4 regions of the Jeotgalibacillus marinus genome follow, and region 1 is predicted to be linked to each of the others. Evidence: riboswitches for the same ligand, from Rfam matches in the RefSeq annotation. Region 1 holds a riboswitch; each other region holds the start of a gene.
The links. A riboswitch is a leader RNA that binds a small molecule or an ion and turns the genes downstream of it on or off. The one in region 1 is predicted to bind S-adenosylmethionine.
Positions count from the first base shown of each region.

Region 2: linked by a shared signal. The riboswitch ahead of metE (5-methyltetrahydropteroyltriglutamate--homocysteine S-methyltransferase) and the one ahead of AB1471_RS12615 (methionine biosynthesis PLP-dependent protein) in region 1 are both predicted to bind S-adenosylmethionine.
Region 3: linked by a shared signal. The riboswitch ahead of AB1471_RS09080 (methionine ABC transporter ATP-binding protein) and the one ahead of AB1471_RS12615 (methionine biosynthesis PLP-dependent protein) in region 1 are both predicted to bind S-adenosylmethionine.
Region 4: linked by a shared signal. The riboswitch ahead of AB1471_RS03055 (methionine ABC transporter ATP-binding protein) and the one ahead of AB1471_RS12615 (methionine biosynthesis PLP-dependent protein) in region 1 are both predicted to bind S-adenosylmethionine.

Region 1 covers NZ_JBFMIA010000013.1:4,621-9,589, reverse strand. Annotated here, with positions in the region: gene AB1471_RS12625 (SDR family oxidoreductase) at 1-710, opposite strand, end outside; gene AB1471_RS12620 (helix-turn-helix transcriptional regulator) at 827-1,762, shown strand; SAM riboswitch class I at 2,001-2,105, shown strand; gene AB1471_RS12615 (methionine biosynthesis PLP-dependent protein) at 2,249-3,367, shown strand; gene metC (cystathionine beta-lyase) at 3,364-4,539, shown strand; gene AB1471_RS12605 (hypothetical protein) at 4,848-4,969, shown strand, end outside.
Region 2 covers NZ_JBFMIA010000002.1:25,447-30,415, reverse strand. Annotated here, with positions in the region: gene AB1471_RS03150 (competence protein ComK) at 1-314, opposite strand, end outside; gene AB1471_RS03145 (ROK family protein) at 639-1,544, shown strand; SAM riboswitch class I at 1,664-1,777, shown strand; cobalamin riboswitch at 1,853-2,058, shown strand; gene metE (5-methyltetrahydropteroyltriglutamate--homocysteine S-methyltransferase) at 2,215-4,518, shown strand; gene AB1471_RS03135 (acyl-CoA thioesterase) at 4,547-4,969, shown strand, end outside.
Region 3 covers NZ_JBFMIA010000006.1:91,611-96,579, forward strand. Annotated here, with positions in the region: gene gcvH (glycine cleavage system protein GcvH) at 1-204, shown strand, start outside; gene AB1471_RS09070 (toprim domain-containing protein) at 411-764, shown strand; gene AB1471_RS09075 (thioredoxin family protein) at 773-1,084, shown strand; SAM riboswitch class I at 1,275-1,381, shown strand; gene AB1471_RS09080 (methionine ABC transporter ATP-binding protein) at 1,597-2,622, shown strand; gene AB1471_RS09085 (methionine ABC transporter permease) at 2,615-3,283, shown strand; gene AB1471_RS09090 (MetQ/NlpA family ABC transporter substrate-binding protein) at 3,310-4,155, shown strand; gene AB1471_RS09095 (hypothetical protein) at 4,368-4,508, shown strand; gene AB1471_RS09100 (YuzK family famiily protein) at 4,640-4,798, shown strand.
Region 4 covers NZ_JBFMIA010000002.1:2,910-7,878, forward strand. Annotated here, with positions in the region: gene AB1471_RS03040 (heavy metal translocating P-type ATPase) at 1-2,313, opposite strand, end outside; gene copZ (copper chaperone CopZ) at 2,396-2,605, opposite strand; gene AB1471_RS03050 (metal-sensitive transcriptional regulator) at 2,618-2,965, opposite strand; SAM riboswitch class I at 3,154-3,260, shown strand; gene AB1471_RS03055 (methionine ABC transporter ATP-binding protein) at 3,401-4,429, shown strand; gene AB1471_RS03060 (methionine ABC transporter permease) at 4,419-4,969, shown strand, end outside.

The sequences.
Region 1 (4,969 bases):
GGGGTTTCAGAAGCAATAAAATGCGGATCATCTTTAGCTCCCTCTTTCCAATTTTCTTCTGTTACTCCAAAATATTCGAGCATTGCTTCTGATCTTAAAAACCCTGGGGTAACTGCAATTGCAGTTATATTAAAATCTTTTAAGTCCTGTGCCATTGCTTGAGCCATGTGTATATTCGATATTTTCGCAAGACTATAATAGAAGTTCCCACGAGGTTTATAATCTACACCATCAGTAATTTCAATAATGAGACCTTTCTTATTTTCTCTAAATAAAGGAATACTATAATGAGCAGTAACTATATGTGATTGGACAGCTTGTTTTTGAATTTGCAGCCCGTTATTTAAATCGTGAGTTCCTATTGGTTTCCCCCATTCAGTAAGAGGGTCCCCACCCCAAATATCATTTACTAAAATATCAAGTCGACCATGTTCCTTTTTTATTTTATCAAATAAACTTATTACATCTGATTCAACCGTATGATCTACTTTTACAGGTATTCCAGTTCCACCAGCTTTAGTTACTAATTCTGCTGTCTCTTCAATCGTTTCTTTACGCCCCATTGGTGACTGATTACTATTAGTCGTTCTTCCAGTAACATATACTGTTGCACCAGCTTCACCTAATTTAACTGAAATACCCCGACCAGCTCCACGAGTTCCGCCCGCAACTACAGCTATTTTCCCTTTTAAAGCAATTTCTCTGGACATATTAAGTCTCCTTCTTCTCTCTAGAATGTACTTTATTGATAAAGTAATAAAGTATGTATTATACTACCCCTAAAACATGACAACGATTGACGGTTAAAACAAGAAAGGTGAGAAATATGTCAAAAGCAAAACGTTTATTAGACATACTCATGTTTGTTAAGACGAAAAGAAAATTTACAGCTCAAGAATTAGCTGATGAATTTGAAATATCAGTACGAACCATTCATCGATATTTGTTAGATTTAAGTGATATGGGTCTACCGATTTATGCTGAACAGGGGAGACATGGTGGATATACCGTTTTAGAAAATAGGATGCTTCCTCCTATTTTATTTACAGAAGAAGAGGCTGTTTCGATCTTTTTTGCTTTTCAGTCTTTAAGCTACTATCGTTCGCTTCCTTTTGATACAGAAATTAGCGCTGTCGCACATAAATTATATAATTCGCTTTCAAACGATGCGAAAATAAAAGTAGATAAAATGCGTTCTTATATATCTTTTTGGAACCCAAAAAGAAGTATAGATACCCCTTATCTAAATGATTTGTTAGAAGCGTCTATGTTAAATAAAAATTTATCTATTCAGTATGACTCTAAATCTGGAATTACAACAAAATATATACGCCCAATTGGTATATATGCACATGATGGATTATGGTACCTTCCAGCTTATGATTACAATAAACAAAAAATATTACTATTTCGTGCAGATCGTGTTCTTTCTATACAATTAAAAGAAACAAATGAAGAGGAATTTATGAATTTAGAAGAATGGTTTGATTCGACTGAAGTAACAAATCCTATTCGTTTGTATGCTCTACTAACAAGAGAAGGGGTACGTCAATGTAAAAGTGTTCCTTGGCTAGAAGGCTGTGTAGAAACGAAGGAAGATGGAACTGGCTATATTGATTCACCCATAGAAGAAAACGAGATTTCTTTTATCACTCCACTATTTTATAGGCTAGGAACAGACGTACAGATAAAGGAGCCCAAGTATTTAATAGACAGAATGCGTCTACAAGCAAAAGAGATATTGAAAATGTATCCTGAATAAAAAAAGTATAGTTACCTCTTTATTCATTGATCGTTTCGAACGGATTCAGATGATGTGATCTCAAAAGTTATCGAGTAAAAGCGACGCCTCTTCTCATACCATCTCCCACATTGTGTAGCGGGAGGTGGTTTTTTTATTCGAAAAAATCCATCATTTTCACATGTTCTCTTGATTATTTTCCCAAGTTGTTGTAAAGTATAAAACAACAAATAATTCTGAATATAACAAAATAGCATACAACTTATCTAGAGAGGTTGAGGGACTGGCCCTTTGACACCTCAGCAACCAGCCGCATTTGGCACGGTGCTAATTCCAGCAGGTTATAAAAACTGAGTGATAAGGAGAACCACGAATGCCTATTCGGACCTTCTTCTTATGAGAAGGTCCTTTTTCGTTTTTTTTGAAAATACGTTTTTGTTTGCTAAATACTTTATTGAACGAAAGCGATCTTACAACGATTTTTTGATGATCGAGGAGGAAGTGCTGATGAGTTACCATCTAGAAACGCAATTTGCACAATTAGGGAATCGTAGTGAACAAACGACTGGGACAGTTAATCCGCCTGTTTATTTTTCGACGGCTTATCGCCATGATGGAATTGGTGAATCGACTGGTTATGATTATACACGGACGAAAAATCCGACTCGTGCTGTTTTAGAGGAGGGGATCGCGAAGCTTGAGCAAGGGGATGAAGGGTTTGCGACTAGTTCTGGGATGGCAGCGATTCAACTTGTGTTGTCTCTATTTAAACATGGAGATGTGCTCCTCGCATCAGATGATATTTATGGTGGAACGTATCGTTTACTCGAGCATTATGAAGAAGCATATGGCATTCAAACAAGGTATGTTGATACGAATGATATCGACCAACTAACTGAATCGATATGTGAGAATACACGAGCCATTTTTGTTGAAACACCGACAAACCCATTGATGCACATGTCAGATATCAAAGCGGTCGCGGGTCTTGCAAGGGATCACCACTTATTGACGATTGTAGATAATACATTTTTAACCCCTTACCTACAAAAGCCATTAACGTTGGGTGCAGACATCGTCATTCATAGTGCAACGAAATATATTGGGGGCCACAATGATGTGTTAGCTGGTTTGGTTGTAGCGAAAGGGACGGAGACATGTGAACGCCTATTGACCTTTCATAAAGGGGCAGGGGCTGTTTTAGGGCCGATTGATTGTTGGCTTTTAGTGAGGGGTCTCAAGACGTTATCACTTAGAATGGATCGTCATCAAGAAAATGCAAAACAGGTCACAGCGTTTTTAGCGGAACAGGCTGGCATTACAGATGTGTTGTATCCAGGAATTGGTGGCATGGTGTCATTTCGCTTAGAAAAGGAAGAGTGGATTGACCCATTTTTACGGTCATTACAGCTGATTACATTTGCTGAAAGTTTAGGTGGGATCGAGAGCTTTGTTACGTACCCAGCGACTCAAACACATGCGGACATTCCGGTAGATGAAAGGCATAAACGAGGAGTTTGTGATCGCTTATTGAGATTTTCGGTTGGCATTGAGCATATCGATGATCTTACACAAGATTTGGCACGAGCACTTGCCATCGTGCAAAAAAAGGAAACAGTGATATGACAAACCATGAGTTTGAAACGAAATTGCTACATCAGCCACAATTTCGGGATAAACAAACAGGAGCTGTAAACGTTCCGCTATATTATTCATCCACTTATCATCAAGAATCTATCGATGAATTTGGACAATTTGACTACAGTCGTTCAGGAAATCCAACAAGGCAGGCACTTGAAGAAGCAATTGCTGAGCTTGAAGGTGGATCACGAGGGTTTGCTTTTGCATCGGGAATGGCGGCCATTTCATCAGCGTTTATGCTGTTATCAGCTGGTGATCACGTGCTCGTCTCAAAAGACGTGTATGGCGGTGCATTTCGTGTGATCACAGAGGTGTTGACTCAATTCGGTATTGATCACACTTTTATTGATATGACCGATATGGATGAAACAGCGCGAAATGTTCGTCCGAACACCAAAGTAATCTATATAGAAACACCGTCAAATCCTTGCTTGAATATTACAGATATTGAAGGAGTTGCAAAGATTGCAAAAGCAAATGGGTGCTTAACGTTTGTGGATAATACGTTCATGACTCCCTTACTTCAAAAACCGCTTGATTTAGGGGCAGACCTTGTATTGCATAGTGCAACTAAGTTTTTGTCCGGTCATAGTGATGTGGTGGCAGGTCTCGCGGTAGCAAAAGATGAAGCTCTTGGTAAACGGATGGCATTCATTCAAAATTCATGCGGAACGATTTTAGGTGTGCAAGATTGTTGGTTACTTCTTAGAGGAATGAAAACGTTGAGTGTCCGATTAAAGCAGTCATCTGAATCAGCAAGGGAAATAGCTCAGTACCTCCATCATCATCCAGCAATTGAAGAAGTGTATTATCCAGGTTTTTCGTTCCATGCAGGATACCCGATCCATAAGCGTCAAGCAACAGGAGCGGGCGCAGTCGTATCATTCCGCTTGGCATCAAAGAATTGTGCAAGAATTTTTGTGAATCGCATGAAAATACCTGTATTTGCCGTCAGCCTCGGTGCAGTTGAATCTATTTTATCTTATCCTGCTACCATGTCTCATGCGGCAATGCCAGTGGTTGAACGAGAAAAAAGAGGCATTACTGACGGGCTTTTACGTTTATCCGTTGGGTTAGAACACGTGGATGATCTACTAGCAGATATTAAACAAGCACTCGTAGCTGTGCAACAAAGTAGGCCAGTTATACATCGTTGAAGACGCTCATAGTTCACTGCCACTTGCGAAAAGATTCGCAGGTGGTGTTTTTTTATGGTGCAAATGATAGGTCAAATGACATCATACGCGGATAAACTAATTGCAAACACGGATAAACATGTAGTAAGCGCGGATAACCACTTAATAAACGCGGATAAAAAATTTTACTACGTCACCAGTTGGCAGATATGTTCAACATCAAGCTGATAACAAAATATGCTAGTATTACCATACAATATAATTTATACTATTAAAGAACAATTAGAGAGTTTTAAAATATATTATTTTTTAAGGGAGAAGGATATTTTATGAAAAAAATTACCTCTTTATTAGTACTAGCATTATTACTAGTACTTAGCGCATGTGGTGCAGATGAATCGAAAGAAGCTGATGACCAAAATGATCAGGGAACTTCGGAAACAAACCAATC
Region 2 (4,969 bases), on a different contig from region 1:
TGAGGAGGGAAGAACCAAATGTTTTGATCATTCGTAGATGAGTGGGTAGGGAATGCATATAAATAGGTAAGTGGGTCTATGATGAGTGGTATTTTGTTGCGTATGGTCAACGTATGTCTGGCGGCTTCCAGTCGTCCCTTCATTTTACTGCCAGCTCGAAGACAACTTTCCTCCAAAAGAGCCATCACGGGCTTTTTTGAATAGTAGGTACCTTTACGATCGTAAATAACGGATTCATACTCTAAATGAAACGCTTGCTGTATGGCCATTGTAGATTGACTAATCCTGTACTCGTGATTTGCCATATAAGTCATTAACCACCCCTCCAGTCTTTGTCCCTATTATACTTTATCATTCTACAAATAAAAACAATAAAATTGAAAATTATGAATAATTTGCTTGATGGTTATAGTTATCCACAAGTACTTAAAACTTGTCCCTGTTTAATGTTGATTCTTGCAATACATAATCATGCTGAGTCTATGGGTGGGGGCCCTTTTTCTATGTTAGACACCACCACCAAGTTACGATATCATTTAATTGTTAGAACATTTAAATAGAATAAAGTTTTCCGATACCAAAACGATGAGTTTATATAAACTAACATTGGTATTTCAAGAACGAAAGGGTGAACTAGCATGTATATAGCAGGTATAGATCTTGGAGGAACTAGAGTACGTGTAGGTGTAATAGATGATGATGCGACAGTACTACACTGGGAAGAAAGAGATTCAGAGGTTGGACATGGGCCGGCTCATACTCTTTCGATCATATTCGCGATGTTAGAACGAGCAATGGAGAAGTACCCGTTCCAGCGAATTGGATTATGTGCTCCTGGACCGTTGGATCACCAGCAAGGTCTGTTGTTAGATCCGCCTAATCTTCCTAATTGGGGACATTTTCATATTACAAAGGCGCTACAAGAGCATGTTAATCTTCCAGTGTTCCTTGTGAACGATGCAAATGCATCGGCTCTTTCAGAGGCAATGAATGGGGCGGGAAAAGGGTACGAAAGTGTCTGGTTTACAACAGTTAGTACAGGAGTTGGAAGTGGTTATGTTCACCAAGGCGCTCTCATTCAAGGAGATAAAGGATGTGCTGGTGAGATTGGAAACATGATCATCGTGCCAGACGGTAGGATTCACGCGAATATGAATCCAGGTGCTTTGGAGGCCTATGCTAGTGGCACAGCCTTATCACGTGAGAGTCGAAGGCAATTCGGATGGGAAAACGGAGCACAAGAAGCGATTCAGCGGGCCATCGCAGGTGAAAAAGAAGCTGTTCAGCTAGTTGACGAAACCCTTACTTACATCGCGATCGCATTGGCGAATGTTGCGCACACGATCAATCCAGCGATTTTCGTTATGGGTGGAGGCGTGATGACTGAACACGAATACCTATTACCTATCTTGGTTGAAAAAACGAACGAGCGCGTCTACGATAGTTTAAAACATTCATTTCATTTCTCTCACGCTACACACGGTAATGAAGCGGGCGTTCTAGGTGCGGCGTTTTATGCAAAGAGTGAGGTCTACGTGGGCTAGAATTCTTTTAGCTTGGAGACGGTTTTAACCTTTAAGAACATACACGTTATTACCAAAACAAAAAATGTTGACAGTCTATTTTGTCAATGATATTATTCTGTTAATTCAATATTTTGAAACTCTTATTTAGAGAGGCAGAGGGACTGGCCCTATGAAGCCCGGCAACCTTCCAGCACTAAGTGTTGAAAAGGTGCCAATTCCAGCAAAGCAAAAAATGCTTTGAGAAATAAGAGGGGTGCGTAAATGAGCCTCTCTATCTACAAAATAGAGTGGTTTTTTTGTTTTCTATCGCACTCATTACCAATTAAATATCGTGAATGACTTCAGGTGTTGTCTTAGCTATCCAAAGCTAATTCAACTTAAAAGGGAAGTTCGGTGAGAATCCGACGCGGTCCCGCCACTGTATATGGGAGCAACCTGCACAAAGGTCACTGTCTCTTTCGTGAAAAGAGATGGGAAGGCGCAGGAAGTGAAGAACATAAGCCAGGAAACCTGCCTGTTGGAAAGACACTAGACTACGAGGATAGGGAGGTGTTATGAACGCGTTGGGACAAGACTGTCTTCACAACCTTTATTTGACCATGCGCCCATAACAATCTCTCTGAAAATGGAGAGATTTTTTTATTGGGTTCGTTTTGTATGTAATGAAAAAATGAATGGAGGAATAAAAATGACGAAAGTACTAAGTTCAACGATCGGTTATCCAAGAATCGGAGTAAAAAGAGAATGGAAAAAAGCCCTTGAGCAATTTTGGGCAGGAAAAATCACTAAATCGTCATTGTCGACAGAAATGGAGCATCTCCGCTTACACGATCTTCAGAAACAAAAAGAGATGGGAATTGACCTCATTCCAGTGGGAGATTTTAGTTTTTACGACCATGTTCTTGACACGGCAGTCATGTTTGGATTCGTACCAAAGCGTTTCCAGCATAAAGGTGGAGAAGTGCCAATCGAAACGTACTTTGACATCGCACGAGGTAACAAAGAATCGGTCGCTTCTGAAATGACGAAATGGTTTAACACAAATTATCATTACATTGTCCCAGAGCTTGAATCTAGCGAGCCAACGCTTACAGAAAATCGTCTGCTTCATTCCTTTCTTGAAGCAAAAGATAAAGTTGGAATCGTAGGGAAGCCAGTTATTCTCGGCCCAATTACTTTTTTAAAACTATCCAAAGGATACGATAAAAAGGATTTTCATAAACTACTTCAAAAACTTATTCCGCTGTACATAAACGTTTTTAAAGAGTTGGAGAACGCTGGAGCTGAATGGATACAAATTGATGAGCCAATCTTAACAACATCTATCTCAGAGGAAGAAATCAACTTATTTAAAGAAACGTATAAGAGTATACAAAAGGGAGTTCCGAGTATAAAAATTCTCCTTCAAACGTACTTTGAAGCGGTCGAACATTACACGGAGATCATTTCTCTTCCTGTTGCCGGGATCGGACTTGACTTTGTTCATGATCAAGGTGCCAATCTGGAATCTCTAAAAAAGTATGGCTTTCCTGAAGACAAATTCTTGGCTGCGGGGATCATCAATGGTCGTAACATTTGGAGGTCAGACCTGGATGGTAAACTCACACAGCTTGAGAGGATTTTATCCGTTGTTGAAAAAGACCGACTAATCGTACAACCATCCTGTAGCTTACTGCATGTCCCTGTAACCGTTACAACGGAGAAGGAGATTGATGCCGCAGTAAAAAACGCCCTCGCCTTTGCGGATGAAAAGCTTGAAGAGGCGATTGTTCTAGCAGAAGGTTTGAATAACGGAAAAAAAGCGATCGAAGCAAAAATCAAAGAGAGTGCCCGAGGAATAGAAATCCTTTGGCAGTCACCAGGTAGAAATCAAAAGAAAGTCCAAGAAGAGCTCAAAAGATGGGACGAAGTGGAGCCGAAACGAAAGACACACTACTCCATCCGCCAGCAAATACAACAAGATGTCTTTAAGCTTCCGCTGCTACCAACAACAACGATTGGCAGCCTCCCCCAAACCAAATTAATCCGGCAAGCACGGCTTAAATGGCGAAGAGGAGAATGGTCTAACGGGCAGTATGAAAAATTTATTGAAGAAAACATCTCCTACTGGATCGAGCATCAGGAGGGAATCGGCCTCGATGTACTCGTACATGGTGAATTTGAACGCAATGATATGGTCGAATATTTCGGAGAAAAGCTGGACGGGTTTGCCTTTACCAAGTACGGTTGGGTACAATCATACGGTTCTCGATGTGTGAAGCCACCTATTATTTATGGAGATATTTCATTAAAAGGATCAATGACGGTAAAGGAAATCTCATACGCTCAATCTCTCACAAAAAAACCGGTGAAAGGGATGTTGACAGGCCCTATTACAATTTTGAATTGGTCATTTGTCCGAGATGATATAAGCCGATTTGAAGTCACCAAACAAATTGCTCTGGCATTGAAAAAAGAAATTAAATTCCTTGAGGAAAATCGTATTCATATGATACAGGTTGATGAGCCAGCTTTACGAGAAGGCCTTCCACTGAAAGTCGAAAAGCAAAAGGAATATTTGAAGGAGGCAGTTCACGCCTTTAAGCTCGCCACATCCTCTGTACAGGATAACACTCAAATCCATACACATATGTGCTATTCTGATTTCGAGAAAATCATGGATACCATCGATCAATTGGATGCTGACGTCATCTCGATTGAAGCTGCCCGAAGCCATGGAGAGTTGATTTCTGCTTTCGAAGAAAAGGCATATGAAAAAGGAATCGGGTTAGGCGTATACGACATTCATAGTCCGCGAGTACCGGGAGTGGAAGAAATTAAAACCAACATCCAACGAGCATTACACGTACTTCAACCAAAAATTTTCTGGATTAATCCAGACTGCGGATTGAAAACAAGAGGAATCGAAGAAACAACCAACGCCCTTAAAAACATGGTCGAAGCAGCCCGACAAATTCGAAAGGAAACACCAAGCGAGGCACTAGTTAAGTAGTAGAAACGGATAGAAAGGGGGTTCCATATTGAACAGGCAAAGCGCTTCAGTCAATCAATCACACACGTTACAAACAAGGCTGGTCATACCGCCAGATACGAATCATATAGAGACGATTTTTGGCGGACAGGTATTATCATATATTGATGAAATAGCTGCTATTTCTGCCATGAGGCATTGCAACAAAGTTGTTGTAACAGCGTCTATCGATTCGGTTAATTTTGTCGGCGCAGCTAAAGTAGGAGATATCTTGATTTTAGAGGCTTTTGTTTCATCTACGGGAAAAACATCGATGGAAGTATATGTGAAAGTCTACTCTGAAAATTTATTAGAAAAAGTGAAAAAAGTAACCACCACCTCATTTTTAACAATGGTTGCTGTTGATGATAAAGGAACACCTACAGAAGTTCCTTTGGTGGTACCAGAAACGGAAGAGCAAAAGTGGCTTTTT
Region 3 (4,969 bases), on a different contig from region 1:
TCCGTTAAAACGGTATCTGAGCTTTATGCACCAGTAAGCGGAAAAGTTGTAGAAGTCAACGAAGACCTAAGTGATAGCCCTGAATTCGTTAATGAATCTCCCTACGAAAAAGCATGGATGGTTACCGTTGAGTTAAACAACACTGATGAGTTAGATAGTCTGATGACTGCTGAGAAATATGACGAAATGATCAACGAAGACTAAGCATTACATATGAAATGAGGCTGTCACCTGTTTAAGATACGGGTGGCAGTTTTTTGTTGAGGTTGGACAGAATTGAACCGATTTCGCTTTTGTTATTTGCTTTTCTAAAAGAAACAAGCGAAAATAAAGGTAGCATCATATACTACTGTAATCTAACGAACGAGGTTAGGTTTTGGATTAATATGGATGATAGGGTGTGATCTGTAGTGGATGACGTTGACGAGATAGTCATCATTGTCGAAGGAACGTCCGATAAACGAAAAGTACAACCGATTATTCGAGAGCCAGTTGATATTATTTGCACAAATGGCACAATCAGCTTTAACAAAATGGATGAATTAATCGAACAGCTAACAAACCGAGACGTCTATATTTTAGTGGATGCAGACGAGGCTGGAGAAAAACTACGCAAGCAATTTAAACGAGAATTCCCAGATGCTGAACATCTTTATATTGACCGTTCCTATCGCGAGGTGGCAACAGCACCCTCAAAACACTTAGCATCGATATTAGTAGCCGCAGATATCGATGTTTACACTGAGTATTTGGAAAAAGGATGAATCGATAAATGATCAATGAATGGTCCCTCGAGCTTTTAAATGCCAAGTTAGACAATGCTGAAAACACAGCACTTTATTTGTACACTCCGATGTGTGGAACATGCAAGCTAGCAAGCAGAATGCTCGAAATCACAGCAACAACTGTAACAGGTTATGAGATTGGAAAAGCGGATCTGAATTATGTCGGATCACTCGCAGAAACCTACCAAATTGAGAGCGTTCCCTGCTTGTTGATTTGGAAAAACGGTGAACTAGTGAAAAAAGCATATAAATTCGAATCTGTCCCCAATTTATACGAAACATTGCAAAGTCACTCATGATGGATATGAGTGGCTTTTTACATTTTTTTTAGTAGCAAACCGTTCGTCCATTCTTTCATTAAACAAAAAAATACGAACATTTTTTGTTGACACTTATTTTATATCCGTGATACGATGACTTTCGTAATAATAAAAGCGTATTGATTATGTAAATCGTATCAAGCGTTATTTAACTTAATATTATTCGTAACTCTTATTTAGAGCGGTGGAGGGATGTGCCCGATGAAACCCGGCAACCAGCAGTCTTTTGACTGGAAAGGTGCCAATTCACACAGGATAAAACCTGGAAGATGAGAGAAGGGACCTTAACTTTACGCGCCTTTCTGCTCATATAGCAGAAGGCGTTTTTTTAATGTAGTTAAACGGCATAATGATTTATAGTATGGTAAAACTATTTTTTGCTAGCATCTGCATGGGGATCGGTTAATCAGTAGAAGTGAAAAACGTATTGGAGTTATTTCCGAGTATCATGCAGCAGCTTACTCAATTTTAATCAAGAAAGAGGCGATGGAATGATTACAATCTCCAATGTCAAAAAGATATTTAAAACAAAGGATGGAAAGTTTACTGCCGTTGATGATGTAAACTTGCAAATTACAGAAGGTGAAATTTTTGGTGTCATCGGATATAGTGGTGCTGGGAAAAGTACACTCATTCGAATGTTAAATGGATTGGAATCTCCAACTTCAGGAACAGTTGATGTTAATGGCAAAATCATTTCTAATATAAGAGGCGCAGAACTTCGAAAAGCACGCCAAAAAATAAGCATGATTTTTCAACATTTTAATCTTTTATGGTCGCGAACTGTTCGAGAAAATATCTCGTTCCCACTTGAAATTGCGGGAGTGGATAAAAAAAAGCGGGAAAAAAAAGTTGATGAATTGATTGAGCTCGTTGGACTTAATGGCCGAGGGGGATCTTATCCATCACAACTTAGCGGAGGTCAAAAGCAGCGTGTTGGTATTGCACGTGCACTCGCTAACGATCCACAAGTATTGCTGTGCGATGAAGCGACATCAGCACTTGACCCACAAACAACTGATTCAATCTTAGAGTTGCTTGTGGATATCAACAAACGTCTTGGGCTAACGATCGTTCTGATCACACACGAAATGCATGTCATCAGAAAGATTTGTCACCGGATTGCAGTAATGGAAGATGGACGAGTAGTCGAGCTTGGCGATGTACTCGAGGTATTTAAACAACCTAAAGAGCAGATCACAAAACGATTCGTTCAACAAGTTACTGAGCCAGAAGAAACGCGTGAAACGATCGAACATCTGTTAGATGAGTACGAGGATGGTAAAGTGATTAAACTAACGTTTGTCGGTGAAGCAACTGAGCAACCGATAATCACAAATTTAATTCGATCGTTTGATATTAACGTGAATATTTTGCAAGGGAAGATTTCACAGACGCAAAATGGAGCGTATGGATCACTCTTCATCCATGTTCATGGTGTTCAGGAAGAGATTACAAAAGCCGTTGATTTCCTCGAATCAGCCAAAGTTGGGGTGGAGGTGATCACACATGATTGAACGAGTTTTTCCAAACGTTGATTGGGTGAAAATGTGGGAAGCATCATATGAAACGATTTATATGACACTCATAGCCACTGCATTTACGTTTGTAATTGGACTTTTATTAGGTTTATTACTTTTCTTAACATCGAAAGATAATATTCGGGAAAATAAGGTTGTCTATGGCATAACTAGTGTTATTGTGAACGTGTTTCGCTCGATTCCGTTTATTGTCTTAATTATTCTATTGATCCCATTTACACGGACATTAATTGGGACGGTTCGGGGAGCAGACGCTGCGCTTCCTGCACTGATCATAGGTGCAGCACCATTTTATGCACGAATGGTTGAAATTGCCCTTCGTGAGATTGATAAAGGGGTTATTGAAGCCGCTCGATCAATGGGAGCAAAAGTGAGCACGATTATCATAAAAGTATTTATTCCAGAATCATTGCCAGCACTTATTTCCGGTATTACGGTTACTACGATTGCATTAGTAGGTTACACAGCAATGGCAGGTGTGATTGGAGCAGGTGGACTTGGAAATCTGGCATTTTTAGAAGGGTTTCAACGTAGTCGTGACGATGTAACGCTCGCAGCTACGATCATCATAGTGATTATTGTGTTTGTTATCCAATTTATCGGTGATTTCTTCACCAATCGATTGGATAAAAGATAAATTTTTAGAAAAGGGAGAGATTACGAATGAAGAAATGGTTAACAGGAGCTTTAGCAGCAACAAGTATTTTCGCTCTAGCAGCATGTGGAGCAGACGATTCAACAGGTGATAATGAAGGAACAGAAGAAGGCGGACAAGTTGAACTTATTGTTGGTGCATCAAATGTTCCTCACGCGAAAATTTTAGAGGAAGCACAGCCTTTACTTAAAGAACAAGGGGTAGACCTTGTGATTGAAACGTACCAAGATTACATTCTTCCTAATCAGGATCTTGAAGCAGGGGAAATTGACGCAAACTATTTTCAAAGTCTCCCTTATTTCGAGCAGCAAATTGCAGAACTTGGCTATGACTTTGTTAATGCAGGTGGCATTCATGTTGAGCCAATCGCTGTTTATTCTCAAAAATATGATTCACTTGATGAGCTTCCAGACGGAGCGGAAATTATTATGAGTAATTCTGTAACTGATCATCCTCGTATTTTATCGCTGCTTGAAGAAGAAGGTCTCATTACACTTGATCCTGAAGTAGATAAAATGGTTGCTGAAGTTGGAGATATTCAAGATAATCCTAAAAACCTTGATTTTTCATTCGATGTTGAGGCATCACTACTCGTTCAATTCTACGAAAATGATGAAGGTGACGCAATTCTAATCAATTCTAACTATGCAATTGATGCAGGACTGAATCCACTTGAAGATTCAATTGCAATTGAAGGTTCTGAATCTCCTTACGTTAACATCATTGCAGTAAACAGTGGTGACGAAGATAACGAAGCGGTTCAAAAGCTTGTTGAAGTATTAATGTCCGAAGAAATTCAAGACTATATTTTAGAAGAATGGAATGGAAACGTCATCCCTGGTGATGCTGAATAATTGTCATGAAAACTCCTGTCATTTGACAGGAGTTTTATTATTGATGCAGCCCGATGTACGAGCGCATGGATGTAGATAAGGAGACGGGAATTCTAACATACGCGAAGTGATGCTCACAACTACACAAGCAAATTCAAAAAAGAAAGGATATACTGAATCCTTCGTATACTTTAGTCATAACATTAAAAAGGGACACTTTTGGAGCAGCATTCATGATGAAGGATGTTTTTACATTAAAAGATACTAACTCAAATTCATGTAGTAGCTATTCAAGCTGGTGTTGTTATGCTCATGCAGCGATAAAGGTTGTGTGGACATTACAAAAATTTAAAGAAGAAAATGCAACAACATAAAAAATTCAGAAAATAGGTTTATCTTGTGTTTAAACGGGTATACATCTTAATGTACATGAAACCATGCCACGGAAAAAACCGTAAAGGAATGATTCATTATCCATTTAATTAAAATGGAGTACACAGGTGAGATGGAAAAAGCCATGCTAAGCGCACATGGAATTGGCTATGAAACCTATAAGAGAGAGCATGATATTCGTATGAATGTTGAAATGAAACGAGAAGAAAATTATAAAAAAGGCCAGCAATTATTTGCGGACCTTGAAAGCAAACTTCACAGTAATATATAATAAGAAAGGTTGAAAAGTCAGTGTTTATTACACTGGCTTTTTTTAGTGCATATAATTTAGAAATTGGCTATTCCTATAGATGTGAAAATCCGCTGTCGAAAGAATCGCTGTAGGATTTGATTCTAGGTTTGATTTGTTATAAGATTGTAATGAGAATAAATTGAGAATGGT
Region 4 (4,969 bases), on a different contig from region 1:
TACAGCTGCAATGGGAATTCCTAGCGTATTGTACCCAAATGCCCAGAACAAGTTTTGTTTAATATTTTTCATCGTTTTGCGACTCATCGTAATTGCATCCGCAATACTTTTTAAGTCACCACGAATGAGTGTAATATCTGCAGCTTCCATTGCAACGTCAGTGCCTGTCCCAATGGCCATTCCAATGTCTGCCACTGCTAGTGCTGGCGCATCATTAATTCCATCGCCAACCATCGCAACTATTTTACCTGTTGCTTGAAGCTTGCTAATTTCATCTGCTTTTCCTTCTGGCAAAACTTCAGCAATGGTTTTTGTAATTCCTGCTTCTTTTGCAATTTCCATCGCAGTTCGTTTGTTATCACCAGTTATCATAATCACATCTAACCCCATTGAACGCAGTTGAGTGATCGCTTCTTTTGACGTTTCTTTAATGGTATCTGCAACAGCTACCATTCCGGCTAACTCACCATCAATTGCTACGAGCATCGCTGTTTTCCCAGCCTGCTCAAAAGTCATCATCGCATCTTCCACATCATTGCTGTCAATACCTGATTGCTTCAACAAGTTACGCGTGCCAATTAACACATCTTTTTCATTCACAGTAGCGCGTATGCCAAACCCTGTGACTGATTCAAAGAAAGATGGAGATCCAACTTTAAGATCTTTAGCCTGAATTCCTTTAACAATCGCTTCAGCTAAAGGATGTTCTGAGCCTTTCTCGGCTGAACCAACAAGATAGAGTAGGTCTTCTTCAGACCATTCTCCCACCGCTAACACATCTGTTAATACTGGTTCACCTTTCGTTACGGTCCCTGTTTTATCAAGGACGATCGTATCAATTGTGTGTGTCATTTCTAGGTGTTCTCCACCTTTAAATAAAATGCCGAATTCAGCTGCACGACCAGATCCGGCCATGATTGATGTTGGTGTTGCAAGACCGAGCGCACAAGGACAAGCAATAACAAGAACGGCAATCGTTGCTTCTAGTGCAGGTGCGATTTCACCTGGTGAGACAACCGTAAGCCAAACAATAAACGTAAGCAACGCAATGCCCACAACAATCGGGACGAAAACACCAGAGATTTTATCTGCTTGACGCTGAATTGGCGCTTTAGAACCTTGAGCTTGTTCTACAACTTTGATAATTTGTGAGAGCGCCGTCTCCTTACCAACTTTTGTAGCGGTTATTTTCAAAAATCCTTGCTTGTTCATTGTCGATCCAATGACAGCGTCTCCTTGTTTTTTATCCACAGGGACACTTTCACCAGTAATCATCGATTCATCAATGGCTGAACTTCCTTCTAAAATCGTTCCATCTGCAGGGATTTTTTCACCTGGTTTCACGATCATGATGTCTCCAACACGCACGTCCTCTAAAGGAACCTCTTGCTCTTTATCATCACGGATGATGAAGGCCGTTTTGGCTTGAAGACCCATTAGTTTTTTGATTGCTTCAGATGATCTGCCTTTTGCTTTTACTTCAAACAGTTTTCCTAAAACGATAAGCGTTATAAGTACCGCACTCGTTTCAAAATAGTAACCCATTTGGTGACCTTGCATTCCGATTGATTGGAAAGCTAAATACACACTGTAAAAATATGCAGCAGATGTACCTAGTGCAACAAGTACGTCCATGTTCGCACTACCATGTCGAAGGGCTTTATAACCACCGACATAAAACGACTTCCCAACGACAAATTGAACGGGTGTGGCGAGTGCCATTTGAAACCATGGATTCATCAAGATATCCGGAACATATAGCCACGAAGTAAAACTGAAATGACCAAACATCGTCCAAAGCAACGGCAGTGCGAAAATCAATGAAAAGATAAACTTGCGTTGCTGCTTTTGGATTTCAACTTGACGATGGTCTACTTGCTCTTGTTGATCATCTTTTCGCTTTGCATCATAACCAAGTTTTTGAACTTGTGCGATTATATCTTCAACCGCCAAACTACTTTCGTTAAATTCTACGGTTGCTTGCTCTAAAGCTAAATTTACATTCGCCGTTTTCACGCCTTCCAAACGGTTAAGTCCTTTTTCAACACGCGTGGCACACGTGGCACAGGTCATACCTATAATATCGAATTCAGCCTTAGATGTCACAACACCGTACCCTAGGTCTTCAACTTTTTGTTCAATTTCTTTTAGCGTCAATGCTGTAGAATCATAAGATATACTTGCTTGTTCAAGTGCAGGGTTAATCGAAGCATGATCAACGCCTTCAAGCTTTTGAAGACTTTTTTCTATACGTGTGGAACAAGCCGTACATGTCATGCCAGAGATTTGTATTTCTCTTTTCAATTGTGTCATATTAGCCACCCCCATACCCCATAAGGGTATATTTCTTTGGTAAAAAAAGTGCGCTGCCTTCGCTGCACACTTTTACTATTTATTACTTGATTGTGTAACCTTGCTCTTCAATTATTTCGCGAATTTCACTTACTGTAACGGACGCTGGTTGGAAATCAACGTCAACTGTACCTTGTTCAAGATGAACGCGTACTTCGTTTACTCCAGCAAGATCGCGTACATTGGTATCAACTGCGTTTACACAATGTTGGCATGACATACCTTCTACATTTAGCGTTACCGATTCTACCATGATTCATTCCCCCTATTTTTTCGTCAATCGTTTCATCGTTGAAAGTAATTCGTCAACCACCTCAAGGTCACCCTCTTGGATGCGGTCTACGATACAACTCTTCATATGACCCTCTAGCAAAAGATTTGAAACGCTGTTGAGCGCTGATTGAGATGCAGCAATTTGAGTAATGACATCATCGCAGTAGGTATCTTTGTCAATCAACTTTTTGATCCCACGAATTTGCCCTTCTATACGATTTAATCGCGTTGTTAAGTTTTTCTTCATTGCATCTGAATGATGACTCTTGCGCTCATGATTTGTTGCACAATGACCACCATCCACCTTCAGCATGTTTTCCTTTCCCTCAAGATCCGCCATGCCTATCACTCCTAGTAACTTCTTTCCTGCAATAAGAATAACATACCCCCTCTAGGTATGTAAAGCCCTTTGTTTCGCTTTGTCATGATAAAGCACTCTTCCCCAAGATGAATAATATTTTAAAAATTGTTTGACAAGTTAAAAAACGCGTAGTAAAGTTAGGAACAACATTTGAATAGAACAATATCTTCTTATCCAGAGAGGTGGAGGGACTGGCCCTACGATACCTCGGCAGCGGACTTGCGATTGCAAGCACCGTGCCAACTCCAGCAGACATTCGTCTGAGAGATGAGAAGAGGTGTTTACGCGAGTAGCCTCTTCTTGTTTTTGCGAGAAGAGGCTTTTTTGTATCATATTTTCACTAAAGAGTCCTCTTCTCATAATTAAACCAACTAATACTATTTGTTTAGTTATATTTTCTGAGGGGGTATAAAAGTGATTCAATTTGAATCAGTTACAAAAACGTATGGCAGTGGTGAAGACGCTGTTCATGCGTTGAGCGGCATTGATTTAACAGTTGAGACAGGTGAAATTTTCGGTGTCATTGGATTCAGCGGAGCGGGGAAAAGTTCACTCATTCGTTGCGTTAACCTATTAGAGCGTCCCACCGAAGGAAGAATTCTTATTCATCAAAAAGATCTTACGACGCTATCCAAAAAACAAATTAGAGAAACGAGAAAAGATATCGGAATGATTTTTCAACATTTCAATCTCTTAAATTCAAAAACGGTGTTCCATAATGTCGCTATGCCTCTTCTTCTTTCAAATTTAAAAAGAAGTGTTGTGACTAAAAGAGTTACAGACCTTCTTGCATTTGTAGGGTTGGAGGATAAGGCTGAACAATACCCCGACCAGCTTTCTGGGGGGCAGAAGCAGCGCGTTGGCATTGCTCGTGCATTGGCAACCAACCCCTCCGTTCTGCTCTGTGATGAAGCAACGTCAGCGCTTGATCCTGAAACGACGCAATCGATATTGGAACTGCTGCGGCGGATTAACCAGGAATACAACATTACGATTTTAATTATCACGCATGAAATGACCGTGATAAGAGAGATTTGCGATAAGGTTGCCGTGCTTGAAAATGGTGTGGTGCAAGAACAAGGAAGCGTGTTTGATGTATTTACGAACCCACAGCATGCGACATCAAAGAAATTTGTCAAATCAATCATGAACGACCAACTTCCTGAAAGTATACTTAACGAAATTAAAGAGAAAGAGCATCACCAAATTTATCGTATTCAATATACAGGATCCTCTACTGGTCAACCGCTTTTATCAAGAATTTCTCGTGAATTTGATCTTGATTTAAATGTGTTGTACGGCAATATTACAGAACTACAAGGAATTCCGTATGGTAACTTGATCGTTGAATTTATTGGTGATCGTGCGCAAATTCAACAAGCGTTGTTGTCGATTCAACAGCAAAACATAGCGGTAAAGGATGTGATCAACCATGCTAGTTAGTACTGACCAGATCACTGAAGCATTGTGGGAAACGATTTCGATGGTCGGATTCTCACTATTATTTTCTACCCTCATCGGTTTTCCGCTAGGTATCTTGCTTGTTGTTACACGAAAAGGACATTTACTCGAAAACGCACCTTTTTTCAATGTTCTAAATGGCATTATAAATGTTTTTCGTTCCGTTCCATTCATTATCTTAATGGTCGCCATCATTCCAGTGACTCGCTTTATTGTTGGAACATCTATTGGAACTGCAGCAGCGATTGTCCCTCTCGTCTTCTATGCTGGTCCTTACATTGCAAGACTTATCGAGAACTCTCTGTTAGAAGTTGATAAAGGAGTGGTCGAGGCAGCTGAAGCGATGGGCGCTACACCAGGTCAAATTATTTTTCGATTTTTAGTTCCTGAAGCATTAAGCTCTCTTGTTTTAGCGTTGACCATCGCAACGGTTGGATTGATTGGTGCCTCTGCAATGGCTGGTGCTGTTGGGGGCGGAGGGCTCGGTGATTTAGCTATCACATATGGATATCAACGTTTTGA